DNA from 2 places in the Rhizobium sp. GW821-FHT14E12 genome. Region 1 is predicted to be linked to the other one. Evidence: predicted binding sites of a transcription regulator. Region 1 holds the regulator's gene; the other holds the start of a gene.
What was found. Region 1 encodes HrcA, which represses chaperone genes, less so after heat shock. Its sites were predicted from a motif close to GTTAGCACTCNCNNNNNGNGAGTGCTAAC; they were not measured.
Positions count from the first base shown of each region.

Region 1 (16,187 bases):
AAGCCTTGTGAGCCGCGCGGTGGCCAGGCAACGGTGCCCTCGACCTCACCGCGGAAAAGCTCGGTATGTCCATCCGGCCAGGCGAGGCAAAGCACGCTGACGAAGCGCGCGGTGCGGCTTTCCGGCGTGGTGGCGCCCGCTTTTTCCAATGCGGTCTCGACCTTCTGCATCGCCATGACGAAATCGCGGGTGCCGTCAGCCGTTTCCGCCCAGTTGGCGGTATAGACGCCGGGATCGCCGCCGAGCGCGTCGATCATCAGGCCGGAATCGTCCGACAAGGCCGGCAGGCCGGAGGCATTGGCAGAGGCCAGCGCCTTGATCGTCGCATTTTCCTCGAAGGTCGTGCCGGTTTCGTCCGGCTCGATGAAATTGAGATCGGCGGCCGATTTGGCGGTGAAGCCGAACGGGCCGATCAGGTCCTGGATTTCTAGGATCTTACCGGCATTGTGGCTGGCGACGACGATGGTCTTGGTATCGAGCTTACGCATATCCTGTCCTGTCAGATGCCCCAGATCCGGGGTTCGGCGCATTCCAGGCTGTTGCCGGCCGGGTCGCGGAAATAGATCGAGCGGCCGCCATTCGGCCAGTGAAAATCGGCTTCGATGGCAATACCGGCAGCTTTCAGCCTTTCCGCCATCGCCTCGATATCGTTGCCGCCGACCCGGAAGCAGACGTGACCATGGCCGGTCGTGCCATGCGGCGGCACGGGCAAGGCACCCGGCTCCGACGGCTTCATTGTCTCGGCCAGATTGAAGATCAACAGCACACCCGGTCCGCAGCGATAGAACACATGCCGGTTACCGCCGCGCGAGATCTTCTCGAGCCCGAGTATGCCGCCATAAAAAGCTTCGGCGGCATCGAGATCATCGGCATATACAGCAGTTTCGAGAATGCCTTCCAACGACGGGTTCATCGCTTGGTCGCCTCTTGGGTCAGGCAATCGCCTGCTTCTGCAGCTCCACCAGCTCGGCGATGCCGTTCTTGGCGAGATGCATCAGGGTGGTGAGTTCCTCTTCGCTGAAGGGCGTGCCTTCCGCCGTACCCTGGATCTCGACGATGCCACCCTTGCCGGTCATGACGAAGTTGGCGTCGGTCTCGGCGGATGAATCCTCGAGATAGTCGAGGTCGATCACCGGCTGGCTGGCGAAGATACCGCAGGAAATGGCGGCGATATGATCCTTGAGCACACGATCGACCTTGATCATGTTGCGGCTTTCCATCCACTTCAGGCAGTCGTAGAGCGCGATCCAGGCGCCGGTAATCGAGGCCGTGCGCGTGCCGCCATCGGCCTGGATGACGTCGCAGTCGATGGTGATCTGGCGCTCGCCGAGTTCCTTCAGGTCGACGACAGCGCGCAGTGACCGGCCGATGAGACGCTGGATTTCCTGCGTGCGGCCGCCCTGCTTGCCGGAAGCGGCTTCGCGCTTCATGCGTTCGCCGGTGGCGCGCGGCAGCATGCCGTATTCGGCCGTGACCCAGCCCTTGCCGCTGTTGCGCAGCCACGGTGGCGTCTTTTCTTCCAGGCTTGCCGTGCAGAGCACATGCGTATCGCCGAACTTCACCAGGCACGAGCCTTCCGCATGCTTGGAAAAATTGCGCTCGAACGAGACCTTGCGCATCTGGTCGGTTTTTCTGCCTGAAGGCCGCATTCTACTCTCCTGAACGTTTATCGACCGCTTCTACGATCCACTGGCGGCTTTTGCAAAGGAAAAGCAGGCTGAAAGGCCTGGATATGGCGGTGTTGGCATTTTTCCCTTTTGCCAATGCTAACTGAATGATTATATTTTAACTGAGGTTCAACAGAAGGGGTCTGACAGCGAAATGGGATTCACGACATCGTCGGTTACGGATGCCATTGCAGCGCTGGACGAACGCTCGAAAGAAATCTTCCGTCGCATCGTCGAAGGCTATCTTGAGAATGGCGAGCCGCTCGGTTCGCGCAATCTCTCGCGCCTGCTGCCGATGTCGCTGTCGCCGGCCTCGGTGCGCAACGTCATGAGCGATCTGGAAGAGCTTGGGCTGATCTATTCGCCGCATATCAGTGCCGGCCGCCTGCCGACGCAGATTGGTCTGCGCTTTTTCGTCGATGCCTTCATGCAGGTCGGCGATCTCTCGGCGGAAGATCGCGCCACCATCGACCGGCAGGTGCGCGGCAGCAATCGCGACCAGCCGATGGAATCGGTCATGACCGAGGCGAGCCGCATGCTCTCGGGCATCTCGCGCGGCGCCGGGCTGGTGATCACCTCGAAGAACGATCCGGTATTGAAGCATGTCGAATTCATCCGCCTGGAGCCTACCAAGGCGCTTGCTGTGCTCGTCGGCGACCATGACCAGGTGGAAAACCGCATCATTGAGCTGCCGGCCGGTATCACCTCGTCGCAGCTGACGGAAGCCGCGAATTTCCTCAACGCCCACATGACCGGCCAGACCCTGCCGGATCTGCGCCGTCAATTGCAATCGTTGAAGGAGAGCGTGCGCCACGAGCTGGATACGCTGTCGCATGAGCTGGTCGAGCGCGGCATCGCCGTCTGGTCCGGCGGCGAGGATGAGGGCAAGCCGACGCAGCTGATCGTGCGTGGCCGCGCCAATCTGCTGGCCGAAGTCGGCGGCGCCGAGGATCTCGACCGGCTGCGCTTGCTGTTCGACGACCTCGAAAAGAAGGACAGCCTGATCGAGATCCTGAACCTGGCCGAAAGCGGTCCGGGCGTACGCATCTTCATCGGCTCGGAAAACAAGCTTTTCTCGCTCTCCGGCTCGTCGCTGATCGTCGCGCCTTATCGCGATGACGACGACCGCATCATCGGCGCCGTCGGTGTCATCGGTCCGACACGGCTGAATTATGCCCGCATCGTGCCGATGGTGGACTATACAGCCCAGCTGTTTTCCCGGATGTCGCGGCCCGGGCTTTGAGGAAAAGCGTCTCATTGGAAAGACAGGTGTCCAATCATCCGCTTCCGCCGGCCACGGATCATGCCGTGCGCCCGCCGGCATTGGTCCAAGAGCGGCCGGAATGCCGGGAATCGGCTGTTCTTCGCGACAAAGCCTTGATTTTTTCCAGCCAAACCTCGATATCGGGCACATTCAAAAGACAAACAATTCGGAGACCGTCATGACCGACGAAACAACGAAAACCGGACCTGACGCCACGGCGGCCGACCTCGCGCAAGATGTCGCGGACACCGTGGAGACGATGGCCGAAACTCAAGAGCCGGATCCGGTCGAGCTGCTGAAGGCCGAAAATAGCGATCTGCGCGACCGCTACCTGCGTCTTGCCGCCGATATGGACAATCTGCGTCGTCGCACCGAGCGCGAGATCAAGGACGCCAAGTCCTATTCCGTCGCCGGCTTCGCCCGCGACATGCTTGCCGTGTCGGACAATCTGCGCCGTACGCTGGACGCCATCCCGGCGGAACTCCGCGACGATGCCGGCCTGAAGACGCTGATCGAAGGCGTGGAGATGACCGAGCGTTCCATGCTGTCCGCGCTGGAGCGCCATGGCGTGCGTCAGATCGAGCCGGTCGGCCAGAAGTTCGATCCCAACTTCCATCAGGCGATGTTCGAAGTGCCGAACCCGGAAGTCCCCAACAACACCGTCGTGCAGGTGGTGCAGGCCGGCTTCGTCATCGGCGAACGCGTTCTGCGCCCGGCCATGGTCGGTGTCGCCAAGGGTGGCCCGAAGGTCGCCGAGATTTCCGAGCCAGGCGCCAACAGCCCGTTCGACGAAAAAGACGCCTGAGCCTCAAAGACATACCCAAACACCAAGGGCCGGATGATGGAAGATCATCCGGCCCTTGGTGTTTGGTGTTCCAAATTCAGTTCATGCCGCTCAGGCGGCGTTGGATGCCTGTTCCTCGTTGAGGAAGGCGTAGATTGCCGAGGCGGAATCCGTGGCGCGCAGCTTGGCGACCAGATCCTGGTCGCGTAGCACGCGCGCAATGCGCGACAGCGCCTTGAGATGGTCGGCACCGGCGCCCTCGGGGGCAAGCAGCAGGAAAACGAGATCGACGGGCTGGTCGTCCAGCGCCTCGAAATCGACGGACTGTTCCAGGCGCGCGAAAATACCGATGATGGACTTGATGCTATTGAGCTTGCCATGCGGGATGGCGATGCCGTTGCCGACGCCGGTGGAGCCCAGACGTTCGCGCTGCAGCACGACGTCGAAGATTTCGCGTTCGGGCAGTCCGGTCAACTTGGAGGCTTTGGCTGCCAGTTCCTGAAGCAGTTGTTTCTTGGAATTTGCCCTCAAGGCGGGGATGATCGCATCTTGGTGCAGCAAATCTGCCAATGCCATTCTCTTTATCCTTCGTGTCGCCGAGATCCAATGACGGAGGAGCGGCGGCCGACTGACATGGTGCAGGGCCGCCACTCATCTTCTTTTCTCAGCTTTTGATATTGGCTGCGTCTATCCAGCCAATGTTGCCGTCCTGACGACGGTAAACGATGTTCAAATGGTCCTTGCCGGGGCTGCGGAAGAGCAGCAACGGCTCGTCGGTCATGTCGAGCGCCATCACGGCGGTCGCGACCGACATGGTCTTTAGCTGTTTCGTGCTTTCGGCAACGATTGCCGGCGCGAAATCGGCTGCGATTTCCTCGTCGTCGTCCGACATGCCGTCCATGACGGTATAGGCGACTTCGATATGGCCGTTCGCGTGGCTCGCGGCCTGATGATCTTTCAGTTTGCGCTTATAGCGGCGCAGGCGCTTTTCGATGCGTGCGGACGCCGCGTCAAACGCCAATTGCGGGTCCATCGCCTCTCCGGCGGCATGCAGAACGATGCCACTGTCGAGATGAAGTTTGCAATCGGCTGTGAAGCGGGAACTGGATTTCTGTACCGTCACTTGGCCTGAATACCCCCCGTCGAAGTATTTTGTCACGGCCATACCGATCTGGTCTTCAATCCGCTGGCGGAAGGAGTCACCAATTTCCATATGTTTACCGGAGACACGCACACTCATGGAGTTTCCCTTCTTGTCGTGGTTATTGCGCGTACCAGTTTACGCCAAGCCTCAAGCTCATCCAAGCACTTCACGCGCTCAAAGACAAATTGCGTTTATGCGGGGCCTTTGGGATGATGGGGATAAGTTCATGGTCGTGCCGTCGTCCTGCACCGATTGCGGCGGGCTTCTAGCCCCGCCACATTGGAAAGTCAACTGCGTCTTAACGCTCCGTTAGGAAATCTGCAATTTCAGATTGAGCTTGAGCGGCTGCTAAAAGCTGGCGACCTTTGCAATCGCCCGCTTCTCCCGGCGGCGCTGCACGGAGGAAGGGATGTTCATCGCCTCGCGGTATTTTGCAACCGTGCGGCGAGCTAGCTCTATGCCGCCCTTCTTCAGCGTATCGACGATATCGTCGTCGGAAAGCACGGTGTCCGGGCTTTCGTGCGAAATCAGCAGGCGGATCTTGTGCCGTACCGCCTCGGCGGAATGGCTGTCGCCGCCTTCGACGGCGCTGATCGAGACGGTGAAGAAATATTTGAGCTCGAACAGCCCGCGCGGCGTCAGCATGTATTTATTCGAGGTTACGCGGCTGACGGTGGACTCGTGCATCTTGATGGCGTCCGCCACAGTCTTCAGATTGAGCGGCCGCAGATGGTCGACGCCGTGGATCAGGAACGCATCCTGCTGCCGGACGATCTCGCTTGCCACCTTCATGATCGTCTTGGCGCGCTGATCCAGACTGCGCGTCAGCCAATTGGCGTTCTGCAGACATTCCGACAGGAAGGCGTGGTCCTGGCTCGTCTTGGTGACGGAGGCGAAGTAGGACTGGTTGACGAGAACGCGCGGCAGCGTGTCGGGATTGAGTTCCACCAGCCAGCTGCCGTCGGAGGCAGGGCGCACGACGATATCGGGCGTGATCGCCTCGGATATGCCGGTCTCAAAGCCGCTGCCGGGCTTCGGGTTCAACTGGCGGATCTCGCCCATCATGTCGAGCAGGTCTTCCTCGTCGACGCCGCAGAGACGCTTCAGCGTCGCGAAATCGCGGCGGGCGAGAAGCTCGAGGTTCTGGATCAGCCGCTCCATGGCCGGATCGAAACGATCCTTCTGCCGGAGCTGGATCGCCAGGCACTCGCTGAGGGACCGGGCAAAGACGCCGGGAGGGTCTAGCTGCTGCAATACGCCAAGCACCCGTTCGACATCGCCAAGCGTCGTGCCGAGGCGATCGGCGGTCTCGCGCAAGTCAACCTGCAGATAGCCGCAATCGTCGAGCTGGTCGACGAAATGCTGGGCGATCAGCCGATCGGCCATCGCCGGCAGGGAGAAGGGGATCTGTTCGTTAAGGTGGTCGCGCAGCGAAATCTGGCCGGCAACGAAGTCGTCAAGATCGTAGCTTTCGCCGGCCTCGCCGCCGGGCATGGATTTCCATTGGCTCAAAAGCTCGGGCGCGTCGGCGCGCTGCGCGGTGCTATCGTCGGGATAGACATTGCTGAAGTTGGTGTCGAGTTCGTCGTTCAGCCGGTCGGCATGGCCGGTGTTTTCGCTCTCGTACCAGTCGCTTTTCAGGTCGCCGCTATTGTGGTCGGCACCGTCGTCGCCACGGCTTTCCTCCGCGGCATCGTAGCGTTCTTCCTTTGCCTCGCGCTCATTGCCGTTGCCTATATCCTCGTCATTTGATGTAAATTCGAGCAGCGGATTCTTTTCGACTTCCTGGGCGATGAACTGGGTGAGCTCAAAATGCGTCATCTGCAGCAACTGGATGGATTGCATCAGTTGCGGTGTCATCACCAGGCTTTGGCTTTGGCGCAGGAAAAGATTGGCCGATAATGCCATGGCGGACGCGGGACTCCCCTTGATCTTTTCGAAAGTCCGCATTTTTTTAGAAAAAATGCCACAGACTTCCAACTGGCCCAAAAATTGCTTTTTTATTGGGTTTGGTCAAGCGGAACTATAACGGTAAGATGAATTTCCGGAGCGCTCAGCCATTTGGCAATGCGACAATACGCTCCGGCCCAATCCAAGACTATCAAAGACTGAAATTGTCGCCAAGATAGAGTTTTCGGACTTCCGGATTGCTGACGATATCGTTGGCCCTGCCGTGGGTCAGCACCTCGCCGGCATGGATGATATAGGCGCGGTCGATCAGACCGAGCGTCTCGCGGACATTGTGGTCCGTGATCAGCACACCGATGCCGCGCGCCGTCAAATGATGCACGAGATTCTGGATGTCGGCGACCGAGATCGGGTCGACGCCGGCAAAGGGTTCATCGAGCAGCATGAAGGTCGGATCGGTCGCCAGAGCGCGCGCGATTTCCAGACGCCGCCGCTCGCCGCCGGACAGCGCGATCGCCGGCACCGTGCGCAGATTGCGGATGTGGAATTCCTCGAGCAGCTCGTCGATCTTGTGCTCGCGCTTGTCCTTGTCCTTTTCGTGGACTTCGAGCACGGCGCGGATGTTTTCCTCCACCGTCAGGCCACGAAAAATTGAGGCTTCCTGCGGCAGGTAGCCGACGCCAAGACGGGCGCGACGGTACATCGGCATCGAGGTGACGTTGTTACCGTCGATCTCGATAGTGCCCTCATCGACGGGCACCAGCCCGGTGATCATGTAGAAACAGGTCGTCTTGCCGGCGCCGTTTGGCCCCAGGAGGCCGACCGCCTCGCCACGCCGCACGACCAGCGAGACGCCGTTGACGACGCGCCGGGTGCGGTAGGTCTTGGTGAGGCCGCGCGCGATCAGGGTACCCTGATAGCGCGCCTTGTCGGCGGTCGGTGAACCGGATGCCGCGCTGGGCAACCCGGTCGCACCGGGCAAGGGGGAGGTTGTCGATGTCGTCACGAGTTGGCCAGAATCAATTCTTTTTTTGCTGTTGCTGCTGCACTTGCTGCGACTTCGGATCGAGCTGAATCTGGACGCGGCCACCGCAGGCATCCAGTTGCGCTTCGCCCGTCGCCATGTGCACCGTCAGCTGGCAGCCGGTGAAAACATTCGGCCCATCAGTCAATACGACCTTCTGGCCCTTGAGGACTGCAAGCTGGTTCGCCATGTCGAAGGAGCCGTCGTCCGCCGTCGCTGTCTGTGTGCCGGAGACGAGGTAGACCTTGTTGGTGACCAGAATGTGGTCGATATTGGCATCGCCGGAGACCAGCGACTGGTTCTGTTCCTTGGCGGCCTTTGCGACCGGATTGTCGGTCGCTGGCTTGGCGGCTGCATCGGCGGCGGGCTGCTTCTTCTTGTAGAAGACCGTCATCTTGCCGGCCTGCATCGTCGTCGTGCCCTGGACAACCTTGACGTTGCCGGTAAAGACCGCCTGGCTTTCCGCATCATGGATTTCCAGCTTGTCGCTTTCGATCTGGATCGGCTGGTCGCTGGAAAGAGCGAGGCCAGGCATCTTGCTCGTCGTCGTTTGGGCGTCAGCGCCGGGCGCGGCCAAAAATGCCAGCGCACCGAAAGCACAGAGAAGACCCGCCTTACGCAGGTTGGAGTTAAAAAGGGAATATTGCCAATCGTTTATCATGAACCGCCCGGCCGTTGTTCGCTAGCTTTATTGTGGAGTGTGGTCGGATCAATATTCATCCGAACCTGTCCGTCGAATTCGATTACGCTCCCCTTATCCGTCATCTTGAGCGACTGCGCAACAACCGACATGCCGCCTCTGTAGATTGCAACCTGATCCTGGCTGGAGAGATCGCCCTTCTTGACGTCGAGGAAGGCAGTCCGGAATTCGGCGCGCAAACCATTGTCCATCAGAATGGTAAAGGGGTCGGTGAGCTTCAGCGTGTCGGCCTGGCGGTCGAAATCCGCGCTCTCGGCCGTCACATGCGCAATCACGTCATTGTTGACCGGCATGGAGGCCTTGATGCTCTTGAGCGTGATCATGTTCGGATTTTTAATATCCTGCAGCGCCTTCTCGGCGAGCATGGAATAATTGATGCCGTCCTTGTTGCGGCCGGCGATGGCGGGACGTTCCATCACCACCTTGCCGTCTTCTATCCTTGCGCCTTCGATCTGGATGTTTTCCGGCAGGTAGGCGCGGACCAGCGAGACGGCGATGAAGATCAACGAGACGATCAGAGCGGCCACGGGAAGGACTATCTTCAGCTTGCGCACGCGCGTGGAATGGAAGATCGCGTCCTTATACGCGTTCCTTTCCAGCTCGGAGCCAATCGCCTGGCCGGTGGTCTCGATAGTATTGAGCATGCAACAGGTCCGTGTTCTCTAGATCCGGAAAACCGCATTGGGTTATGCACAGACTGTGCCAACAAGCCCGCCGGATCGTTTCGCATTATTGCATTGGCTTGCCAATATGGATTTTTTTCCGCGCCTGAGGAAATTTAGCGGAAAAACATAATGGGTGCCTGTTTCATCGGATCGGGTGACGCCCTATCTGATGACGACGCACTGGACAAAAGCCCCGATGTATAATCTCGAAAAGACGGCCAGCATATTCGCGAAGGATTGCGCCGGTTTCAAGGTATTATATATCCGGTTGTAGCATGCCCAGTTTACGACAAGGGGAGAGATAAGGCGTCATGGACAGTTCTGCAATCGCAGACCGGCGGCAATTGCGCCGCAAACTTGGCTTTTGGCGCATCATCGCCGTTCTTCTCATGGTGGGGCTTGGCTTTGCTCTCTACCGTTTCTTTGCGGCGGACCTGCCGGATACACGCGGGCCGCAGATTGCCCGCGTCGCTATTTCCGGTCTCATCCAGGATGATGGCGAGCTTCTGGAGCGGCTGAAGAAGATCAAGGACAATGATCAGGTCAAGGCCCTGATCGTGTCGATCTCGTCGACCGGCGGCACGACCTATGGGGGAGAGCGGATCTTCAAGGCCATCCGCGCTGTCGCCGCCAAGAAGCCCGTTGTTTCCGATATCCGCACCGTGGCGGCCTCCGCCGGCTATATGATCGCCACGGCGGGTGATGATATCGTCGCGGGCGACACCTCGATTACCGGTTCCATCGGCGTGATCTTCCAGTATCCGCAGACCAAGGAGCTGCTCGACAAGCTCGGCGTTTCGCTGGAGGAGATCAAGTCGTCGCCGATGAAGGCCGAGCCGTCGCCTTTCCATCCGCCGAGCGAGGACGCCAAGGCCATGATCCGCAGCATGGTGATGGATAGCTACGGCTGGTTCGTCGATCTTGTCGCCGACCGCCGCAAATTGCCGCGCGAAGAGGTGCTGAAGCTTGCCGACGGCAGCATTTTCACCGGCCGTCAGGCGCTCCAGAACAAGCTGATCGACACGCTCGGCGGCGAGGACGAAATTCGCGCTTATCTCGATACGCGCAAGGTCAATAAGGACCTGCCCATCGTCGATTGGAAGGCTGAGAACAAAACCTCGTCCTTCTTTTGGCCGGGCGCTGCTTCCTGGTTGCTAAATCTCTTCGGTTATGATGATTTTGTGAAGGGAGAGGGCCTCCAGAAAATGATGACCGAGAAGTTGTTTCTTGACGGCCTGCTTTCTGTTTGGCAGGGTGCAGCCAATTGATAAATCAATGATTTAAGGGGGCAAACCGTGATCAAGTCGGAATTGGTGCAGATTGTTGCGGCTCGTAACCCGCATCTCTATCACCGCGACGTCGAAAATATCGTCAACGCGGTCCTCGACGAGATCACCGATGCGCTCGCCGCCGGCAACCGAGTGGAGCTACGCGGCTTCGGCGCTTTCTCCGTCAAGAACCGTCCTTCACGCTCCGGACGCAACCCACGCACCGGCGACACCGTGTTCGTCGAGGAAAAATGGGTTCCCTTCTTCAAGACGGGCAAGGAGCTGCGCGAGCGCCTCAATCCCGGCGCCGGCGACGAAGAAGACGACGACAATTAAGCGTCGTTTTGAACGATGTCCCTCGTGATATCCCCGGTGGCCATCATCGTGCCGCAACCTGGTGGCACTTGAACTCGGCCCAGTCTTTATTCATTCTGCGGCTAGAGGCGAGATGAGTGCAGTGCACGAAGACGCCAGGATACAGGAGCGTGCGCAATGACCAAGAAGATCATCAATCTGCTGATATTGCTGCCGCTCGGCATCATCCTGATCATCTTCTGCGTCGCCAACCGGCAAGCCGCCACGCTTGCGCTCAATCCGTTCAGGCCCGAGGACCAGGTGCTGTCGTTGCATGCGCCGCTTTTCGTGCTGCTATTTGTTGCGCTGATCCTCGGCATGGTGGTCGGCGCGGCGGTCACCTGGGTGAACCAGGGTAAACACCGCAAGCGCGCCCGCAATCAGTCGCGCGAAGCCGTGCACTGGCATGCCGAAGCCGACAAGCATCGCAGCCGCGCCGAACAGATCGCCGGCCAGCTTCCCTCGAAGTGATTAGAGCAATTCCAGGAAAAGTGCGTAGCGGTTTTCCGTCCGGAATTGCGTGGAAACAATAAGCTCGAGCGCTTCAGTGAAGCGCTCGAGGCGGCCGTTTCCGTGCTCTTCGCCCTATCGAGGGTATAGCGAGGTCTCGTGTCGACGATTGGCGGATAGCGCTCCTTGGGCCAGCCGGAGTGCAAGAATAGCTATACACTTTGCGTAGCTCTATCCATTTCATGCAGGCAATTTCCTGAAGAGAGCCAAGCTTAGGGAGCGATTAATCTTCGTGTCCCAATCAGCTGGGGCGATAGATTCCAGGGACGTCTTCGCAAGAACGATGATTGCAGGCAAGCCGTCTCCATTAACTTCACTTTGCCTCGGCAGCACGATGAACGTGCAGCGGCATCAGGAGACGATCCGATGAAAGCAATATCATTGAATTTTGGTTCCGACTCGGCGGCGGTACTCGCCGCGATGGACAAATCCCTGGCCATCATCGAATTCGATGTGACCGGGAGGATATTGACGGCAAACGCGAATTTCTGCCGCACGGTTGGTTATGAGCTCACGGAAATCGTTGGGCAGCAGCATCGCATGTTCGTCGCACCGGATGAAGTCAACTCGCCTGACTATTCGGAATTCTGGGCCAAGCTCGGGCGCGGTGAATTCGACAAGAGGCAATATAAACGCATCGGCAAGGGCGGCAGGGAGATCTGGATCGAAGCCTCCTACAATCCGATTTTCAGGCATGGAAAACCTTACAAGGTCGTGAAAGTCGCGACTGATATAACGGCCGAAAAACTCAAGAGCGTAGAGGATGCCGGCAAGCTGAATGCCCTGTCGCGCTCGCAGGCTGTTATCGAGTTCACGCCGGATGGTCGCGTCCTCGCCGCAAACGCAAACTTTCTGGCGACAATGGGCTATGAGCTGTCGGAGATACAAGGCAAGCATCATTCGCTGTTCTGCGATGGTACATACGCTGCCAGCGAAAGCTATCGTCAATTCTGGCAGCGGCTGGCCAAGGGCGAATTTATCGCCGACGAGTTCATGCGTATCGGCAAGGGTGGCCGGAGGATCTTCATCCAGGCGTCCTACAATCCGATTTTCGACGTCGACAACAAGGTTTTCAAAGTCGTCAAATTCGCGACGGATGTGACCGGCCGCGTCAACAATGTCGAACAGCTTGGTGGGGCGCTCAAGCGGATGTCGGACGGCGATCTGACGCAGCATCTCGACACACCTTTTATTCCGACCCTGGACAGGCTCCGCCTGGACTTCAACGGCGCGGTTGGAAAACTTCGGGATGCCATGCGGTCGGTGGCGCAAGCAGCCGGGGCAATCTCCGCCGGCGCGCAGAAGATTCATGTGGCGACCGACGACATCTCCATGCGATCGGAACAGCAGGCGATGTCCGTCGAGGAAACCGCCGCGGCACTCGAGGAGATCACCACGACAGTCGCCGATTCCAGCCATAATGCCGAGGATGCCGGGCAACTCGTTCGCGACACGCGCGATACCGCGATCCGTTCCGGAGTGGTCGTACAGTCCGCCATCGATGCCATGGCCAGGATCAAGTCCTCATCCGAGGAAATATCCAACATCATCGGTGTCATCGACGAGATTGCCTTCCAGACTAACCTGCTGGCGCTGAATGCCGGTATCGAGGCTGCCCGTGCCGGTGACGCCGGCAAGGGCTTCGCAGTCGTTGCCCAGGAAGTGCGCGAACTGGCGCAACGTTCGGCAAAGGCAGCGAAGGAAATCGGAGGCTTGATTGCGTTGTCGCAGGACCACGTAAAGAGCGGTGTAGCGCTGGTGGCAGAGACCGGCACAACCCTACAGACGATCGAATCGCAGGTTGAGCAGGCGAACAAAAACGTCTCCGCCATCGTTCAGGTCGCGAAAGAACAGGCGGTAACGCTCCGGGAAGTCAATGGTGCGGTCACGATCCTGGACAGGGGTACGCAGCAGAATACGGCTCTGGTTCAGGAATCTGCCGTCGCGGCGCGCAGCTTGTCCGCCGAAGCCGACGAGCTCTTCGAGTTGCTGAAACTGTTCACACTCGACGCGCATGCGGCACCGTCATCGGCAACACAAGACTCTGCCGCAATATCGAAGAACGGCGATTGGCCGTTTCGTCGATTGGCGGGCTGATGCGTGTATCTAATCGCCGCTGAGCTGCATGTCCTTGTAGTCGCCTTCCGGCGATGCGCCGTCGCCGACGAACTCGAAGCCGATGGCGCGGTAGAAGGCGATGGCGCGCGTGTTCTTCACCAGGCATTTCAGCCGGTAGCGCCGCTTCGGCCAATCCGGCAGGGCGGAAAGCAACGCCTTGCCGGCGCCGCTGCCCTGAAATGCCGGCAGGATATAGAGCATATGGATGAAATCATCCGGTTCCCATAGCGTCAGGAAGCCGGCGATCGTGCCGCTGCGGTCCTCGCAGACAAAGACACGCTCGCCCTGCGTATGCGCAGCGAAATCCTCCCTGTGGAATCGGACGGGATCGACCCAGATAAAAGTCTGGCGGCGCACGCCGAGATAGATCTCGGCGAGACTATCCGTGTCCTGCTCGCGTGCCGGTCGGATGGTCCAGTGGTTTGCCTCGGACGTCATGAGCGATCTTCAGGAGGCAATCAGGTGCTGGCCTGGCCATTGATGGCTGCGGTGAAGTCGGCGAAAAACTGCTGCGCCAGTTTCTTGGCGCTGGAATCGACCAGCCGCGAACCGAGCTGGGCGATCTTGCCGCCGACCTGGGCTTTCGCCTCATATTGCAGGATCGTCTCGTCGCCATCCGCCTTCAGCACGACATCGGCGCCGCCCTTGGCGAAACCGGCAATGCCGCCTTTTCCTTCGCCGGAGATCGTATAGCTCTCCGGCGCGTTGATGTTGGAGAGCGTCACTTCGCCGTTGAAGGAGGCGGAGACCGGGCCGATCTTCAATTTCACCGTCGCCGTCAGCTGGGTCGGCGAAATTCTTTCCAGGCTCTGGCAGCCGGGAATGCATTGCTTGAGAATGTCAGGGTCGTTCAGCGCGGCCCACACCGCATCCCGCGGCGCGGCAATCCGTTCTTCGCCGGTCATGTCCATGCGCAATCCTCCCGATCTGGCATTTTGTCCGGCGATCATCGCAGATCGGAAAGCGCTTTGCCAAGTGGCAGCCAGATGCTATTTGCACGCACATATCAATTTCGAGACAAGCATGGCGAAACACAGGGAAAGCCGGCCCGGCCAGAGAGCCGCGGGCGGCGCGAGCGCAAAATCCCCAAGGGATGCAAGGCGAGAGGCGCCCGTTAAGGCCGGCAAGCCACCGGCAAAGCCCACGCGCGAGTCCAATTCGAGGCCGACGGCGGTTGCGCGTGATCGAGGCGAGCGAATGGCGGAGCCGCGTGATGCGGCGCCTGTTCCGGCAACGCCGGAGCGCCCGCTGATCGCGCGCAGCGGCGAGCGTCCGGTCGAGCGCGTGCCCGTTATCCTCGAATCGATGGGCGCCGGCGATTTCCACCTGATCGACACCGGCAACGGGCTGAAGCTCGAGCAATATGGTCCCTACCGCATTGTGCGGCCGGAGGCGCAGGCGCTGTGGCAGCCGTCGCTTCCCGCCCATGTCTGGGACAATGCCGATTCGATCTTCACCGGCGACACCGATGAGGACGGCATGGGGCGCTGGCGGTTTCCGCGCGAGGCGCTCGGCGAGACCTGGCCGCTGAAACTGCTCGGCGTCGATTTCCTCGGCCGCTTCACCGCCTTTCGCCATGTCGGCGTCTTTCCCGAGCAGATCGTCCATTGGGCCTGGATGAAGCAGCAGGTCGAAGCCGCGAACCGGCCGCTGAAGGTGCTGAATCTTTTCGGCTATACCGGCGTTGCCTCGCTGGTTGCCGCCGCTGCCGGCGCGGAAGTCACCCATGTCGACGCCTCGAAGAAGGCGATCGGCTGGGCGCGGGAAAACCAGGCGCTCGGCCGCATGGAAAAGCTGCCGATCCGCTGGATCTGCGAAGACGCGATGAAATTCATCCTGCGCGAGGAACGGCGCGGCAACACCTACGATATCATCCTCACCGACCCGCCGAAATTCGGGCGCGGTCCGAACGGCGAGGTCTGGCATCTGTTCGAACACCTGCCGTCGATGCTCGATATCTGCCGCGAGATCCTGTCGCCCAAGGCGGTTGGCCTGGTGCTCACGGCCTATTCCATCCGCGCCAGCTTCTATTCGATCCATGAGTTGATGCGCGAAACCATGCGCGGCGCCGGCGGCGCTGTCGAATCCGGCGAATTGGTCATCCGCGAGGCCGGCCTCGACGGCAAGACGCCGGGCAGGGCGCTTTCCACATCACTTTTCAGCCGCTGGGTGCCGAAATGAACCAGGACTACAGGAATGACGGCCCCCGCAAGGTCGGACAGGTCAAGGAGGTCACCTCGCTTGCCAATCCGATCATCAAGGACATCAAGGCGCTGACCAACAAGAAGTCGCGCGAGGAGAGCGGTGCTTTCCTGGCGGAAGGCCTGAAGCTGGTCATCGACGCGCTTGAACTCGGCTGGACGATCCGCACGCTGGTTTACGCCAAGGCTGCCAAGGGCAAGCCGCTGGTCGAACAGGTGGCCGCCAAGACTGTGGCAGCCGGCGGGCTTGTGCTCGAAGTCAGCGAAAAGGTCATTGCCTCGATCACTCGCCGCGACAATCCGCAGATGGTGGTCGGCATCTTCGACCAGCGCTGGCGGCCGCTTCGCGACGTCAGGCCGAAAGCCGGTGAAACCTGGGTGGCGCTCGATCGCGTGCGCGATCCCGGCAATCTCGGCACCATCATCCGCACGGCCGATGCGGCCGGCGCGTCGGGCGTGATCCTCGTCGGCGAGACGACCGATCCCTTTTCGCTGGAAACCGTGCGCGCCACCATGGGCTCGGTCTTCGCCGTTCCTGTCGTCAAGGCGACGCCGGAAGAGTTTCTGGCCTGGAAGAAGA
Region 1 is NZ_JBXAPH010000023.1:1,452-17,638, forward strand. Features, by position in the region: gene rdgB (RdgB/HAM1 family non-canonical purine NTP pyrophosphatase) at 1-488, opposite strand, end outside; gene AC1RO0_RS31465 (VOC family protein) at 500-913, opposite strand; gene rph (ribonuclease PH) at 933-1,649, opposite strand; gene hrcA (heat-inducible transcriptional repressor HrcA) at 1,822-2,910, shown strand; gene grpE (nucleotide exchange factor GrpE) at 3,110-3,736, shown strand; gene ptsN (PTS IIA-like nitrogen regulatory protein PtsN) at 3,827-4,291, opposite strand; gene hpf (ribosome hibernation-promoting factor, HPF/YfiA family) at 4,380-4,955, opposite strand; gene rpoN (RNA polymerase factor sigma-54) at 5,208-6,767, opposite strand; gene lptB (LPS export ABC transporter ATP-binding protein) at 6,961-7,731, opposite strand; gene AC1RO0_RS31505 (LptA/OstA family protein) at 7,787-8,452, opposite strand; gene lptC (LPS export ABC transporter periplasmic protein LptC) at 8,449-9,135, opposite strand; gene sppA (signal peptide peptidase SppA) at 9,468-10,424, shown strand; gene AC1RO0_RS31520 (integration host factor subunit beta) at 10,452-10,760, shown strand; gene AC1RO0_RS31525 (LapA family protein) at 10,917-11,249, shown strand; gene AC1RO0_RS31530 (methyl-accepting chemotaxis protein) at 11,655-13,385, shown strand; gene AC1RO0_RS31535 (GNAT family N-acetyltransferase) at 13,395-13,844, opposite strand; gene AC1RO0_RS31540 (SRPBCC family protein) at 13,865-14,317, opposite strand; gene AC1RO0_RS31545 (class I SAM-dependent methyltransferase) at 14,430-15,587, shown strand; gene AC1RO0_RS31550 (TrmH family RNA methyltransferase) at 15,584-16,187, shown strand, end outside.

Region 2 (16,187 bases), on a different contig from region 1:
CGCTTCAATCGAAATTCCATGCACTATCGGACGGAGCGGCGCTCCGCATATTGCCACAATTACGGGCTGGCGAAGCCTCCTCCGCGCCAAACCCGTCCGCGACAGGCGTACTTCCGGACCGCCAACTTAGTTCACCAAGTTAACTTAAGTAATAATCTAGCCGTATTATCTATCAAAAAGGTTACGATTATACTTGATTGCGCATCATGCGCCGAAATCAAGTAGAAATCGTGCTTTCAGCAGCAACCCCCACTCAAATCGCCGCGCTGCGATTTATAGGAGCTTTTCCGAAAACAGCAATGGGGCAAACTCTGTAAATTCCCACGGGTATGAAATCTTATATTGCAAGTATCGCAGGCAGTTTTATGTAAATGAAAAGGGCGGCCCGAGAGCCGCCCTTCGTCAATTCCGGATGCCGGATTGAACAGTCGTAATAAGGCTAAGGCCTTATTACATCATGTCCATTCCACCACTTCAGGCCGCTTGACGGCCTGAAGCACCAAAGATGCATGGGCGAAGCTTTATGGACATTCCTGTAATAGGCCAAAGGCCTATTACATCATGTCCATGCCGCCCATGCCGCCCATGCCGCCAGGCATGCCGCCAGGAGCGTCCTTCTTCGGCAGCTCGGCAATCATGGCTTCGGTGGTGATCAGCAGCGAAGCAACCGAAGCTGCGTTCTGCAGAGCCGTGCGGACAACCTTGACCGGGTCGACGATGCCCATGGCGATCATGTCGCCATATTCAGACGTCTGAGCGTTGTAGCCGTAGTTGTCTTCGTTCTTGTCGAGAACCTTGCCGACAACGATCGAAGCTTCGTCACCAGCGTTTTCAGCGATCTGGCGAACCAGAGCCTGCAGCGCACGACGAATGATGTTGATGCCGGCTTCCTGATCCTGGTTCTCACCCTTGACGGTGATCTTCGTGGAAGAGCGCAGCAGAGCAATACCACCGCCCGGTACGATACCTTCCTGAACAGCAGCGCGCGTTGCGTTCAGAGCGTCGTCGATACGGTCCTTCTTTTCCTTGACTTCGATTTCCGTCGAGCCGCCAACGCGGATAACGGCAACGCCGCCAGCGAGCTTGGCAAGACGTTCCTGCAGCTTTTCGCGGTCGTAGTCAGAGGTGGTTTCTTCGATCTGAGCCTTGATCTGGGCAACGCGGCCTTCGATGTCGGACTTCTGGCCAGCGCCGTCGACGATCGTCGTGTTTTCCTTGGAGATCGAAACCTTCTTGGAACGGCCGAGCATGTCGAGCGTAACCGACTCGAGCTTGATGCCGAGGTCTTCGGAGATGACAGTGCCGCCCGTGAGGATAGCGATGTCTTCCAGCATGGCCTTGCGGCGATCGCCGAAGCCAGGAGCCTTGACGGCAGCAATCTTCAGGCCGCCACGCAGCTTGTTGACGACGAGGGTCGCAAGAGCTTCGCCTTCGACGTCTTCAGCGATGATGAGGAGCGGCTTGCCGGTCTGAACGACAGCTTCGAGAACCGGAAGCATTGCCTGCAGGTTCGAGAGCTTCTTCTCGTGGAGCAGGATGAACGCGTCTTCGAGGTCGGCGATCATCTTTTCCGGGTTGGTCACGAAGTAGGGGCTGAGGTAGCCGCGGTCGAACTGCATGCCTTCGACGACTTCGAGTTCGGTTTCGGCGGTCTTGGCTTCTTCAACCGTGATGACGCCTTCGTTGCCGACCTTCTGCATGGCTTCAGCAATATCGAGACCGATCTGCTTTTCGCCGTTTGCCGAGATCGTGCCGACCTGTGCGACTTCTTCCGACGTGTTGATCTTCTTGGCCTTGGCCTGGAGATCCTTGACGACTTCAGAAACAGCAAGATCGATGCCGCGCTTCAGGTCCATTGGGTTCATGCCGGCTGCAACTGCCTTGGCGCCTTCGCGAACGATGGCCTGGGCGAGAACGGTTGCGGTCGTGGTGCCGTCGCCGGCGATGTCGTTGGTCTTCGAAGCAACTTCGCGGACCATCTGGGCGCCCATGTTTTCGAACTTGTCTTCGAGTTCGATTTCCTTGGCGACCGTGACGCCGTCCTTGGTGATGCGCGGAGCGCCGAAGGACTTGTCGATAACGACGTTACGACCCTTCGGGCCGAGCGTTACCTTGACTGCATCGGCGAGGATATCGACGCCACGAAGCATCTTTTCGCGGGCGTTGCGGCCGAATTTTACTTCTTTAGCTGCCATGTCTAAAAACTCCTGAATTCGCATTGTCCGGGTTTATGGCCCGTCAGCTGTATCGGAAAAGGGGAAACCGGCTGGATTAGCCGATGATGCCCATGATGTCGGCTTCCTTCATGATGAGAAGGTCTTCGCCGTCAAGCTTGACTTCGGTGCCCGACCACTTGCCGAACAGGATGCGGTCGCCGGCCTTGACGTCCAGCGGAATGACCTTGCCGGACTCGTCACGAGCGCCGGAGCCGACGGCGACGATTTCGCCTTCCTGCGGCTTTTCCTTAGCGGTATCGGGAATGATGATACCACCCTTGGTCTTTGCTTCGGACTCGACGCGACGAACGACGACGCGGTCATGAAGGGGGCGGAAATTGGTGCTTGCCATTGTCTAATCCCTCGATCAAATGACTTCACGGATCAGCGGGGGATCCGTATGGGGCTTGTTAGCACTCAGCCTCGGCGAGTGCTAGCGACGGAGATTTAGGGTTGGGCTCCAGACGAGTCAAGGACGCTTGTGACGAATTTTTTAGCAAAAAGCGTAGGTAGGGAGCGGTGACCGGCACGATCGGAGCGTCCACGCCGAGCGACATAACGCCTAAACCGGTCTTTTCTGAGGCTATACGCGTCTGGGCGCGCATCGGTTGTCTGAGCTTTGGCGGCCCTGCCGGGCAGATCGCGCTGATGCATCGCATTCTGGTCGATGAGAAGCGTTGGGTCGATGAGGAGCGCTTCCTGCATGCGCTGAGCTACTGCATGCTGCTGCCGGGACCGGAGGCGCAGCAGCTCGCCACCTATATTGGCTGGCTGCTGCATGGCTGGCGCGGCGGCCTGGTCGCGGGGCTCCTGTTCATCCTGCCGGGCTTTGTCGTCATCCTGGCGCTCTCGGCCTTCTATGCGCTGTTTCACGACACCAGCCTGCTGGCGACCGTCTTCTTCGGCATCAAGGCCGGCGTGCTGGCGATCGTGCTGCAGGCGCTGATCCGGCTGAGCAGCCGGGCGCTGAAGACGCGGTTTCACGTCGGCATCGCGATCGCCAGTTTCCTTCTGCTGTTCGTCTTCGACCTGCCGTTCCCGTTGGTGGTGCTTCTGGCCGGTCTTGCGGGCTATGGCCGGGTGCTCCACCGCGCTTACCGGGATGATCAATGGCGTCCGCGACTACCTCGGCTTGCCCTTGCCGGCATCGGCAAGAGCGCTCTGCGAAGTGTCCGTGTGCGAAAAACCCTTCTCACTCTTCTATGCTGGCTGGCGATCTGGCAGGCGCCGCTCTTGCTGATCCACGGCCTCGATGGTCCGAAGGATATCATCGCCGAAACCCTGAGCGGTGAAACCAACGTCTTCGGTGCCATCTTCTCTTTCTTTTCCCGGATGGCGGTCGTCACCTTCGGCGGCGCCTATGCGGTGCTGGCCTATGTGGCGCAGACGGCGGTGCAGCATTATGCGTGGCTGCGGCCGGGCGAGATGCTGGATGGGCTGGCGCTGGCGGAGACGACGCCGGGGCCGCTCGTGCTGGTCCTCTGTTTCGTCGGCTTCATGGCCGGCTTTCGCAATCCCTTCGGCTTCGATCCACTGACGGCGGGGTTCCTCGGCGCCAGTCTCGCGGCCTGGGCGACGTTTGCGCCGAGCTTCCTCTTCATCTTTGCCGGTGCCCCCTATATCGAGCGGCTGCGCGGTCATGCCGGCCTGTCGGCCGCTCTTGCGGCGATCACCGCGGCGATCGTCGGCGTCATGGCCAATCTGTCGCTCTGGTTCGGCCTGCATGTGCTCTTTGCCGATGTCGGCCGGTTGGTTATTTGGAGCCGCCGCGTCGGGGTCCAGGGTAGCGACTATGTCAATGTCCCGCTCGCCGGCGTCGCCTGGCCGGCCTGGACGACGATCGACATCTCGGCGCTGCTGCTTTTCACGCTCGCCGTCGTGCTGGTTTTCCGCCAGAAGGCGGGCGTGGCGACCGTGCTTGGTGTCTCCGCTTTGGCCGGCTGCCTGCTCCGCCTTGCCGGCTGAAGCGCATGCGGCGCTTGTGCAATGCAAAAACCTGCGCTGCGCTCTTGTAATTTGCCGGCCGGTTTGCGATGTCAGCCCGTGATTTCTTTGAGTGCGAGGACTGCATGGGCAAGCGTATCGAAAGCTTTCGCGAGATCGGCGGACATTATGATGTCGCGCTCTGCGATGTCTGGGGTGTGCTGCACAATGGCGTCTCCGCCTATCCGGACGCGCCGGCCGCGCTCGAGGCGGCACGCGGCGCGGGCCTGACCGTCGTCCTCATCACCAATTCCCCCCGCGTGGCACCCAAGGTGGTCGAGCAGTTGCGCCAGATCGGCATTCCCGACAGCGCCTATGACCGCATCGTCACCTCCGGCGACGTCACCCGCCGGCTGATTGCCGAAGGCCCGAAGAAGGTTTTCCTGCTCGGACCCGAGCGCGACACCGGCATTCTCGAGGGACTGGATGTGGTGCGCGTCGAGGCGGCGGAGGCTGAGAGCATCGTCTGCACCGGCTTCTTCGATGACGAGACCGAGACGCCCGACGATTACACCGACATGCTGACGGCCTGGGCGGCCCGCAAGATGCCGTTGATCTGCGCCAATCCCGACCTCGTGGTCGAGCGCGGCCACCGCATGATCCCCTGCGCCGGCGCCATGGCCGCCTATTACGACCGGCTCGGCGGCGAGACGCGGATTGCCGGCAAGCCGCATCAGCCGATTTATGACGCTTCGATCGCAGCCGCCCGCGAAGTGCGTGGCGAATTCCCGCTGTCGCGCGTCGTCGCCATCGGCGATGGCATGCCGACCGACGTGCGCGGCGCTCTCGATTACGGTCTCGATCTTCTTTATATCAGCCATGGCATCCATGCCCGCGAATATGTCGTCGACGGTCACACCGACGAGGCAGCGCTTGGCGCCTTCCTGGCGCGCGAACAGGCGTCGCCGAAGTGGTGGATGCCGCGCCTTGTCTGAGGAGAGTGGTAGCCGATGACCGTTTTCCATCGCAACGAAACCCGTGAGCCGCTGCCCGACACTCTGAAGGGCGGCGTCATCGCCATCGGCAATTTCGACGGCGTGCATCGCGGCCACCAATCCGTGCTCGAGCGCGCGCTGGAGATCGCCCGGGAGCGCGGCGTGCCGGCGCTGGTGCTCACCTTCGAGCCGCATCCCCGCACCGTCTTCAAACCCGATCATCCGGTTTTCCGCGTGACGCCCGCTCCGCTGAAGGCGCGCCTCCTCGAGGCGATGGGGTTCAATGCGGTCATCGAATATCCCTTCGACCGGGCCTTTTCGCAGCGCTCCGCCGATGAGTTCGTCCATTCGATCCTGATCGACTGGCTGCATGCCTCCGAAGTCGTCACCGGCTTCGATTTCCATTTCGGTCATGACCGCCAGGGCGGCCCCGCTTTCCTGATGAATGCCGGCAGCAAGCATGGTTTCGGCGTGACGCTGATCGACGCTTTCCGCGATGAAAATACCGATGTGGTCTCGTCGAGCCGAATCCGGACGTTGCTCACCGAAGGGGAGGTGGCCGAGGCCGCCGGTCTGCTCGGCTATCGCTATACGGTCGAGGCCGAAGTGATCGGCGGCGAACAGCTCGGCCGCACGCTCGGTTTCCCCACAGCGAACATGCGGCTACCGCCGGAAGTGGAGCTGAAACCCGGCATCTACGCCGTGCGTTTCCGCGCCGCCGATGGCGTCATCCGCGATGCCGTCGCCAGCTACGGCCGGCGTCCGACCGTCACCGACAATGGCGCGCCGCTGCTCGAAACCTTCGTCTTCGACTTCAGCGGCGATCTCTATGGCCAGATCTGTTCCGTCTCCTTCTTCGGCTATCTCCGCCCCGAACTGAAGTTCGACGGCCTCGATCCGCTGGTGGCGCAGATCAGGAAGGATGAGGAAGAGGCGAGGGCATTGCTCGCCGGCGTCCGGCCGCTCGGCGACATCGACCGGGCCATCGCCTTTTCCTGATGTTGCGCAAGGGGTTGGGTGGGTAGGGTTTTCCGCGCCGCAGCACCTTTTTGCCTTGAGCCAACCGTCATCGTTTTCCGCCCTTTGTCATTGCCCGTGCGGTTTGGCTCAACGCTCGATTTCCCCTGAGCCTATGGCTGGCTGTTGAATTCGTGTCCGACACGGGTCATGGTTCGTGGCCGGTTCTTGGGAGGGACAATCGTTGACACTGCGCCATCAGATCATCGCGCTTGCGCTCGTACCTCTCGTTTTTTCGATCCTGGCTATTACCGCCTTCATTACCTGGCAATCGGCCAATCTCACCAAGAGCAATATCGAGACGTTCGAACAGAACATGCTGAAGGCGAAGGAGGCGGAAATAGTCAACCTTACAAACCTCGCCGTGTCGGCCATCCAGGTGATCTATCGGGATGCAAAGCCGGATGACCAGGCCGCGAAGGACAAGGTTGCGGCGATCCTGACGTCACTTGACTACGGCGCGGACGGATATTTTTTCGTCTATGATTATGACGGCAACAATGTCGTTCACCCGCGCGAGGGTTTTCGCAACGGGCGCAATTGGCTCGATTTGACCGATCCCGATGGTGACAAGGTCATCGCCGAACTCATCAAGACGGCAAAAGGGGGCGGTGGCCTGCACCAGTACAAATGGGAGAAGCCTTCCAGTGGCCGAATGGCCGACAAACTGTCATTTGTGGTCAGCCTTGACAAATGGCACTGGGTTGTCGGAACCGGCGTCTATCTGGACGATATTTTCACCCAGACTGCGGCGGCCAATGCCGGCATGCGGGCCAACATAAAAGGAACCTTCATCGTCGTCACGCTGATTGCCGTTCCGGCCGTTCTGGTCGTTTTCACGACCTGCATGTTGCTGACGTTTCGCGAGCGGCGCATGGCCGATAGCCGGCTCAAGGAGTTGACGCAAAGAGTGATCGATACCCAGGAGGAGGAACGCGCACGTCTTGCCCGCGAATTGCACGATGGTGTGTCGCAGAATCTCCTCGGAGTGCGCTACGTCATGGATCTCGCCAGCCGCAAGGTCAGAAACCAGGTTGACGATGCCGCCACGACGATCGAGAAGGGTGTGGATGCCCTCAACAGCGCGATCAAGGACATCAGGCGGCTTTCGCATGATCTTCGCCCCCGAGTGCTCGATGATCTCGGCTTAACGGCGGCACTGACCGCGCTCGCGGACAATTTCGCCGAGCGGACCAGGATCGCAACGGAGATCGAATCCGCGGGCTTCACCAGTATATTGAAGCCCGAAGCCAGTACCGCGCTCTATCGTGTCGCGCAGGAGGCCTTGAACAATGTCGAACGCCATTCCGGCGCGACGCTTCTGGCGATCAAGCTTTGGAGCGAGCGGGGACGTGCACGCTTGAGGATTTCGGACAATGGCACGGGCTTTGAGGCCGCGGGAGAAGGTAAGGGAGGACTTGGGCTGCGGAACATGCAGGAGCGGATGGCGCATTTCCATGGTCTGCTTCTCGTTCAAAGCGCGGCTGATGGCACGACGCTGACGGCGATGCTGCCGAAATCGGCCAATGCTGCGCCGGGCGCAAGGGTGGATGCTGCATGACAAGAGACAGGATCAGCGTTCTCCTGATCGACAATCATCCCGTGGTGCTCGATGGACTGAAAGCGGTGCTCGAGACCTTTGATCATATCGAGGTGGTTGGTACGGCAAGCCTTGCGCAAATCGGCTTAGAGATAGCGCGACAGAAGCGCCCGCAAGTGACTCTGATGGATATCAACATGCCGAAGCTCAGCGGTATCGATGCGATCGAACTCTTTCGCCGCGAGCTCCCGGATACGCAGATCGTGATGCTATCCATGCACGATAGCCGCGAATACATCTCGTCGTCGATCATGCACGGTGCCGTCGGATATATTCTCAAGGATGTGTCGACGGACGAAGTCGTCTGCGCGATTGAGACCGTGGCGAATGGCGGAACCTATTTTTCCTCGGGTGTTCGCGACATATTGATGGCGGACGAGGCACGAACGGAAGCCGACCCTCTGACGCCGCGCGAGCGGCACATTCTGGGTTTGATTGTCACCGGCAGGAGCAATCGCGAGATTGCCGAGGAACTGGGGATTACGCCCGCGACAGCCGAAACGCATCGCAAGAATTTAAAAAGGAAGCTCGGCATCACAACGACAGCCGGGCTGATCCGCTACGCCCTTGACCACGGGATCGCGACGAGAGCGATCTAGCGCCCGTCTACCCACTTATGGGTAGGTCTCGGTACTTCGCGTGTGCGGCTATCTTGTTCAGGCGGCAGGCTCGCCCTAGGACTTCAGCAGCGGCTGGCCGATGGCGGTCGCTGGGAGGAATTTACACCCGTCAGTCCGTTTCCGCATAGCCAGAAGCACATTGGCTTCGGGCCGCTAGTATTTCATACTGCGATCACGGCCCGACGCACCGCCTTCCACTCTGACAACTGCAACGAGGCGGCGCCTGCGCGCCGCTTGGGAGGTATCGGAAATGGATAAACGCTTTGGGACGGCAGCCTGCTGGCTGCTTGTCATTCCCTATATTGGCTTGCTCTGGGTCCCCTTTTACAACGCTCACGATCCGGTTCTCTTCGGTTTCCCCTTCTTCTATTGGTACCAGCTCGCCTGGGTGCCGATCACCGCTTTCCTGACCTGGATCGCCTACCGGAGCATGCGCCATGATGACTGATATCGACCCGACGGCACTTGCCGTCTTCATCTTTTTCATGGTGCTGGTAACCGTCATGGGCTTTGTCGCCGCGCGCTGGCGCAGGCCGAAGACCCTTGCCCATATCGACGAATGGGGCCTTGGCGGCCGCAGCTTCGGCACCTGGATCACCTGGTTCCTCGTCGGTGGCGATTTTTATACCGCCTATACCGTGATTGCCGTCCCGGCCCTGGTCTACACGGTCGGTGCCTACGGCTTCTTCGCGCTGCCCTATACGATCGTCGTCTATCCCTTCGTCTTCATGGTGATGCCGCTTCTCTGGAGGCGCGCCAAGGATCATGGCTACGTCACGGCTGGCGATGTCGTGCATGGCCAATATGGCTCGCGGGCACTCGAACTGGCGGTTGCCGCCACCGGCGTCATCGCCACCATGCCCTATATCGCCCTGCAGCTCGTCGGCATGACGGCGGTGTTCAAGGCGCTGGGGCTTCATGGCGAATTCCCGCTCGCCGTCGCCTTCATCATCCTGGCGCTCTATACCTATTCGGCCGGCCTTCGCGCCCCGGCGCTGATCGCCTTCGTCAAGGACATCATGATCTATATCGTGGTGATCGCGGCCATTGCGCTCATCCCGGCCAAGCTCGGCGGCTACGCCAACGTCTTCGCCTCCGCCGATGCGGCTTTCCAGGCCAAGGGGGCTGGCAGCCTGGTGCTCGGTGGCAACCAGTATGTCGCCTATGCGACGCTGGCGCTCGGTTCGGCGCTTGCAGCCTTCATGTATCCGCACACGCTGACCGGCATTTTCGCCTCCAACAGCGGCAACACCATCCGCAAGAATGCCGTGATGCTGCCGGCCTATACGCTGCTGCTCGGCCTGCTGGCCCTGCTCGGCTATATGGGCCATGCGGCCAATCTGAAGCTGGATAGCCCCAATGATGTCGTGCCGGCGCTGTTCCAGTCGTTGTTCTCCAGCTGGTTTGCCGGTTTCGCCTTCGCGGCCATCGCCATCGGCGCGCTGGTGCCGGCGGCCGTGATGAGCATTGGCGCCGCCAACCTCTTCACCCGCAACTTCTGGAAGGCTTACGTCAATCCGCAGGTCTCCGATGCCGGCGAGGCGAAGGTCGCCAAGATGACCTCACTCGTCGTCAAGGTTGGTGCGCTTCTGGTCATCATCTTTCTGCCGACGCAGTTCGCGCTCGACCTGCAGCTTCTGGGGGGAATCTGGATCCTGCAGACGCTGCCGGCGCTGGTCTTCGGCCTCTATACCAAGTGGTTCCGGGCGCCTGCTCTGCTTGCCGGCTGGGTCGTCGGCTTCTTCGGCGGCACCTATCTCGTCTGGGATGCCGGTTGGAAGCCGCTGCATATGATCGCTCTCGGAGATACGAGCTTCACCGTCTACACGGGACTGCTGGCGCTTGCCGCCAATATCGTCGTGTCGGTGATCCTCAATGCGGTCATGCCGGCGCGGGCGACGGTACGCGCCTGATCGGACCGGCTCCTCAATCAGCCGCGGGTGGAAACGCCCGCGGCTTTTCTGTGCCTTGTGGCGGTGGATTCCTCTTCCTTTCCGCTCAAAAAGCGCTTATGAACCGCCCATTATGACCCAATTTCGGCTGAGCCCATCGATACGAATTATTGGCCCGGCCTTCCGCGCGCTTTAAGCTGCCGGAAGGTCCGGGTTCTTGGCGCCCGTTCCCGAGGCGCTACCGCCGCCGAAAAAATCCCCCTATGGCTGCGCCTTCTTGGCGCGATATGCCCGAGACGCCGAGGCAATTGTCAGAACCATGACCGATACCACTGAAAAACTCGACTATTCGAAGACCCTCTACCTGCCTGAGACCGATTTCCCGATGCGCGCCGGCTTGCCGCAGAAGGAGCCGGAGCTGGTCAAGCGCTGGCAGGAGATGGACCTCTACAAGGTGCTGCGCGCGTCGGCTGCCGGCCGCGAGAAATTCGTGCTGCATGACGGCCCGCCCTATGCCAACGGCAACATCCACATCGGCCATGCGCTGAATAAGATCCTCAAGGACGTCATCACCCGCTCGTTCCAGATGCGCGGCTATGATAGCAACTACGTTCCGGGCTGGGATTGCCACGGCCTGCCGATCGAATGGAAGATCGAGGAAAAATACCGCGAGAAGGGCAAGAACAAGGACGAGGTTCCGGTCAACGAATTCCGCCAGGAATGCCGCGACTTCGCCGCCGGCTGGATCAAGATCCAGGCCGATGAGTTCAAGCGTCTCGGTATCGTCGGCGATTTCGATAATCCGTACTTGACGATGAACTTCCACGCCGAATCCCGCATCGCCGGCGAGTTGCTGAAGATCGCCAAGACCGGTCAGCTGTATCGTGGTTCGAAGCCGGTCATGTGGTCGGTGGTCGAGCGCACGGCGCTGGCGGAAGCCGAAGTCGAATATGCCGATGTCGAGAGCGACATGATCTGGGTGAAGTTCCCGGTCGTGGAGGGTCCGGCGGCGCTTGCCGGCGCCTTCGTCGTCATCTGGACCACGACCCCCTGGACGATCCCCGGCAACCGGGCGATCGCCTATTCGTCGCGGGTGTCCTACGGCCTTTACGAAGTAACGGAAGCCGTCAATGATTTCGGCCCGCGCCCCGGCGAAAAGCTGGTCTTCGCCGACAAGCTCGCCGAAGAAGGCTTCGCCAAGGCGAAGCTGCAATACAAGCGCCTGCGCGACGTGACTACCGAAGACTTCGGCGCGACCGTCTGCGCCCATCCGCTGGCTTCGCTCGGCTACGACTTCAAGGTTCCCCTGCTTGACGGCGACCATGTCACCGACGATGCCGGCACCGGCTTCGTGCACACAGCACCCAGCCACGGCCGCGAGGACTTTGATGTCTGGATGGCCAATGCCCGCGCGCTGGAAGCCCGGGGGATCTCGCCGCGCATCCCGTTCCCGGTCGATGACGCCGGCTTCTACACCACTGACGCCCCCGGCTTCGACGGCGGCCGCGTCATGGACGACAACGGCAAGAAGGGCAATGCCAACGATCTGGTTATCAAGGCCCTGATCGAGACGGGCACGCTCTTCGCCCGCGGACGCATGAAGCATTCCTATCCGCATTCCTGGCGCTCGAAGAAGCCGGTGATCTTCCGCAACACGCCGCAATGGTTCGTCTATATGGACAAGGACCTTGCGGACGGCACGACGCTGCGCTCGCGCGCCCTGAAGGCGATCGACGATACCCGCTTCGTGCCCGCCACCGGCCAGAACCGCCTGCGCGCCATGATCGAGCAGCGCCCGGATTGGGTGCTCTCGCGCCAGCGCGCCTGGGGCGTTCCGATCGCGATCTTCGTCGATGATGACGGCGAGATCCTGCAGGATGATGCCGTCAACGCCCGCATCCTGGAAGCTTTCGATGCCGAAGGGGCCGATGCCTGGTTTGCCGAAGGCGCGCGCGAGCGCTTCCTGGGCGAAAAGGCCAACGAGCCATGGACGCAGGTCATGGATATCCTTGACGTCTGGTTCGATTCGGGCTCGACCCACACATTCACGCTGGAAGACCGCCCGGACCTGAAATGGCCTGCCGATCTCTACCTCGAAGGCTCCGACCAGCATCGCGGCTGGTTCCACTCGTCGCTGCTCGAAAGCGCGGCGACGCGTGGCCGCGCACCTTACGATGCCGTCCTAACCCATGGTTTCACCATGGACGAGAAGGGCGAGAAGATGTCGAAGTCCAAGGGCAACGTCACGTCGCCCCAGGAAGTGATGAAGGACGCCGGCGCCGATATCCTGCGTCTCTGGGTCATGACATCGGACTATGCGGAAGACCTGCGCGTCGGCAAAGCCATCATCCAGACCAATGTCGATGCCTATCGCAAGCTGCGCAATACTATCCGCTGGATGCTCGGCACGCTGGCGCACGACAAGGGCGAAGTGATTGCCTACGCCGATATGCCGGAGCTGGAACAGCTGATGCTGCACCGTCTCGCCGAGCTGAACGAACTCGTGCGCGAAAGCTACGACGCCTTCGACTTCAAGCGCATCGCCCGAGCCCTCATCGATTTCTCGAATGTCGAGCTTTCGGCCTTCTATTTCGATGTTCGCAAGGATGCGCTCTATTGCGACGCCCCGTCGAGCCTGCGCCGCCGCGCGGCCCTTGCCGTCATCCGCACGATCTTCGATTGCATGGTGACCTGGCTTGCGCCGATGCTGCCGTTCACGACGGAAGAAGCGTGGCTGTCGCGCAATCCGTCGGCGGTCTCCGTGCATCTCGAACAGTTCCCCGTCGTTTCCGCCGAATGGAAGAACGAGGCGCTGGCCGAGAAGTGGAAGAAGATCCGCGCCGTGCGCAGCGCCGTCACCGGTGCTCTGGAAATCGAGCGCAAGGACAAGCGCATCGGCTCCTCGCTGGAAGCTGCTCCCGTTGTCTACGTCGCCGATCCGGAGCTCCTGAAGGCGCTGGAAGGGCAGGATCTGGCCGAGATCTGCATCACCTCCGGCATCACCGTCAATGCTGGCGAAGGGCCTGCCGATGCCTTCCGTCTGGATGACGCCGCCAAGGTAAGCGTCGTGCCGGCGCTGGCCGAAGGCCGCAAATGTGCCCGTTCCTGGCGCATCACCACCGATGTCGGGTCCGATTCGCAATATCCCGACGTCTCCGCGCGTGACGCCGCGGCCCTGCGCGAGCTGGCGGCCGTCAACTGAAGAAAATTGCCGGGTGAATTGCCTTCGAGGCGTTCATCCGGTAAAAGCTGCCTGAAAATGGCCCGATTTTTGCGGCAGTTGGCATGAATTGGGGTCTGCGATAGTTGCACCGGCATGGCTGGGAAGGGTTTTCATGAGAGCGATGCATAAGGTTCGTGTTGGCGTCAGCTTGGCGGCACTCGTGGTTGGCTGCGGTCTGATGTCCGGCTGCTTGAGCAGCCCGAGCTACGGCACGGACAAGACCGCCGGCGTGCAGCTCTTGGACGACCTCGGCGACATCGCCTCTGTTTCGGCGGCTACGCCGAAGGACAAGGGTGTTGTTTATCCGAACCGCCCCGGCCTGGTTCTCCCCGCTGCAAACCAGAGGGAAGCCTTGACCGCGCCGCAGCAGACGCTGGCGAGCAAGGATAACCCGGCCTGGCTCGAATCGCCGGAAGACGCGCGCAAGCGCCTGGCTGAAGAAGCCGACCAGAACAAGAACGACGTCAATTATCGCTCTCCGCTCGCTCAGGCCGACAGCGGCCGCAACCGCAAGACGGAAGTAGAGCAGACGGCAGCCTATCGCGCCGCGCGCCAGGATCAGGCCGGCACCTACGATCAGCGCCGTTATCTGATCGACCCGCCGCAGCAATATCGCCAGGTTTCCGACCCGGCTGCGCTGAGCGATGTCGGCACGCCCGAAAGCAAGAAGGAAAAGCAGCGCAAGAAGGACGCCGAGGCGGCGCAGCAGTCCAACAGCAGCAGCTGGTGGAAGCCGTTCCAATAAGTCTTTCCGAGCATGAAGCGGCGGCCTGAACCGCCGCTTTTTTAGTCTTCCTGCCGTTTCAGCTGGAAGAATTCCCTGAGAATGTCGGCCGCATCCCGTTCGGCAATGCCCGAATAGACCTCCGGCGCGTGATGGCAGGTCGGCTGGCGGTAGAAGCGCACGCCATTGTCCACCCCGCCACCCTTCGGATCTTCCGCGCCGTAGTAAAGGCGGCGGATGCGGGCAAATGAGATGGCCGCGGCGCACATGGTGCAGGGCTCCAGCGTCACATAGAGATCGGCGCCCGTCAGGCGTTCCTGGCCGAGCGCCTCGCAGGCGATGCGGATTGCGGCGATTTCGGCATGGGCGGTGACGTCGTTGAGCTCGCGGGTGCGGTTGCCGGCCTTGGCGATAACGGCATTGTCGAGCACGAGGACGGCACCGATCGGCACTTCACCACGCGCTCCGGCGCTCCGTGCTTCGGCGAGCGCCAGCTTCATGAAGTGATTTGTATTCGCCATTTAAGATTTTCCACTTAACCGCAGGGGCGTGACCTGATAGGAACACGCCTTAAAAATTCAGGCAAACAACAAATGACAATGAATGACAAGCCCAAGCGGCCTGGGCCAAAACCCTTTACCCGCGACACCAAGACGAAGCCGGCGATGAAACGCGACGACGCCAAGCCGATGAAGGCCGCGCCCACCAGGGTGGCAGCCGAGACCGAAGGCGGCGATGGAAAGGCCGAGCGCATTTCCAAGGTGATGGCGCGCGCCGGCGTGGCGTCGCGCCGCGACATCGAGCGCATGATCATGGACGGCCGCGTGCGGCTGAACGGCGTGCTGCTGGACAGCCCGGTCGTCAACGTGACGCTCGCCGACAAGATCGAAGTGGATGGCATGCCGATCCGCGGCATCGAGCGCACGCGCCTCTGGCTCTACCACAAGCCGGCCGGCCTGGTGACCACCAATGCCGATCCGGAAGGGCGCCCGACCGTTTTCGACAATCTGCCGGAAGAATTGCCGCGCGTCATGTCGATCGGCCGCCTCGACATCAACACCGAAGGCCTGTTGCTGCTGACCAACGACGGCGGCCTTGCCCGCGTGCTGGAACTGCCGACCACCGGCTGGCTGCGCCGCTACCGCGTGCGCGCTCATGGCGAGATCGATCAGGACGCGCTCGACAAGCTGAAGGAAGGCATCGCCGTCGACGGCGTGCTCTATGGCTCGATCGAAGCGACGCTCGACCGCACGCAGGGCTCCAACGTCTGGATCACCATGGGCCTGCGCGAAGGCAAGAACCGCGAAATCAAGAACGTGCTCGGCGCGCTCGGTCTCGAGGTCAACCGCCTGATCCGTATTTCCTATGGCCCGTTCCAGCTCGGCGACCTGCCGGAAGGCCGGGTGCTGGAAGTGCGCGGCCGCACGCTGCGCGATCAGCTTGGTCCGCGCCTGGTCGAAGACGCCAAGGCGAATTTCGATGCGCCGCTGTATAACGCCGCGACGCCTGCCGGCGAGGATGAGGCTGAGGCCAAGCCGGAGCGTGCCGCGAAAGAGGAACGCCCGAGGCGTGACCGCGAGCGTCCCGAGGACAAGCGCGAACGTGCCTTGGGCCGTCTGGACACCAAGCGCGACGATCGTCGTGACGAAGGACGTCGCGACGGCGGCCACAAGGAAGACGACCGTCCGAAGCGCCCGCCGCTCGGCGCGCGCCGCAACGCCAATGTCTGGATGGCGCCTGGCGCCCGCCCGCTCGGCGAGAAGGCTGCCGCAAAAGCCGCCAAGAATACCAGAACTGCCGCCAAGCGCGGTGAGCCCGAGCGCCCGCAGCGCAGCGGCTTCGACCGCCCCGATGAAGGCCCGCGCGTTCGCGTCAACCGCGTCGCCGAGGCGGATGGAGAATGGATCCGCTCGAGCGAGGAAGCCCCGCGCACGGGACGTGGCGATGACGACGGTTTCGACCGCAAGCGCTCCGACC
Region 2 is NZ_JBXAPH010000016.1:51,862-68,048, reverse strand. Features, by position in the region: gene AC1RO0_RS30140 (hypothetical protein) at 1-20, opposite strand, end outside; gene groL (chaperonin GroEL) at 555-2,195, opposite strand; gene groES (co-chaperone GroES) at 2,272-2,568, opposite strand; gene chrA (chromate efflux transporter) at 2,736-4,181, shown strand; gene AC1RO0_RS30120 (TIGR01459 family HAD-type hydrolase) at 4,286-5,134, shown strand; gene AC1RO0_RS30115 (bifunctional riboflavin kinase/FAD synthetase) at 5,150-6,133, shown strand; gene mctS (two-component system sensor histidine kinase MctS) at 6,336-7,712, shown strand; gene mctR (two-component system response regulator MctR) at 7,709-8,350, shown strand; gene AC1RO0_RS30100 (DUF3311 domain-containing protein) at 8,622-8,819, shown strand; gene mctP (monocarboxylate uptake permease MctP) at 8,809-10,284, shown strand; gene ileS (isoleucine--tRNA ligase) at 10,583-13,465, shown strand; gene AC1RO0_RS30085 (hypothetical protein) at 13,599-14,231, shown strand; gene AC1RO0_RS30080 (nucleoside deaminase) at 14,273-14,731, opposite strand; gene AC1RO0_RS30075 (pseudouridine synthase) at 14,804-16,187, shown strand, end outside.
Region 2: the regulator HrcA is predicted to act here: its motif matches at 2,626-2,654, upstream of groES (co-chaperone GroES).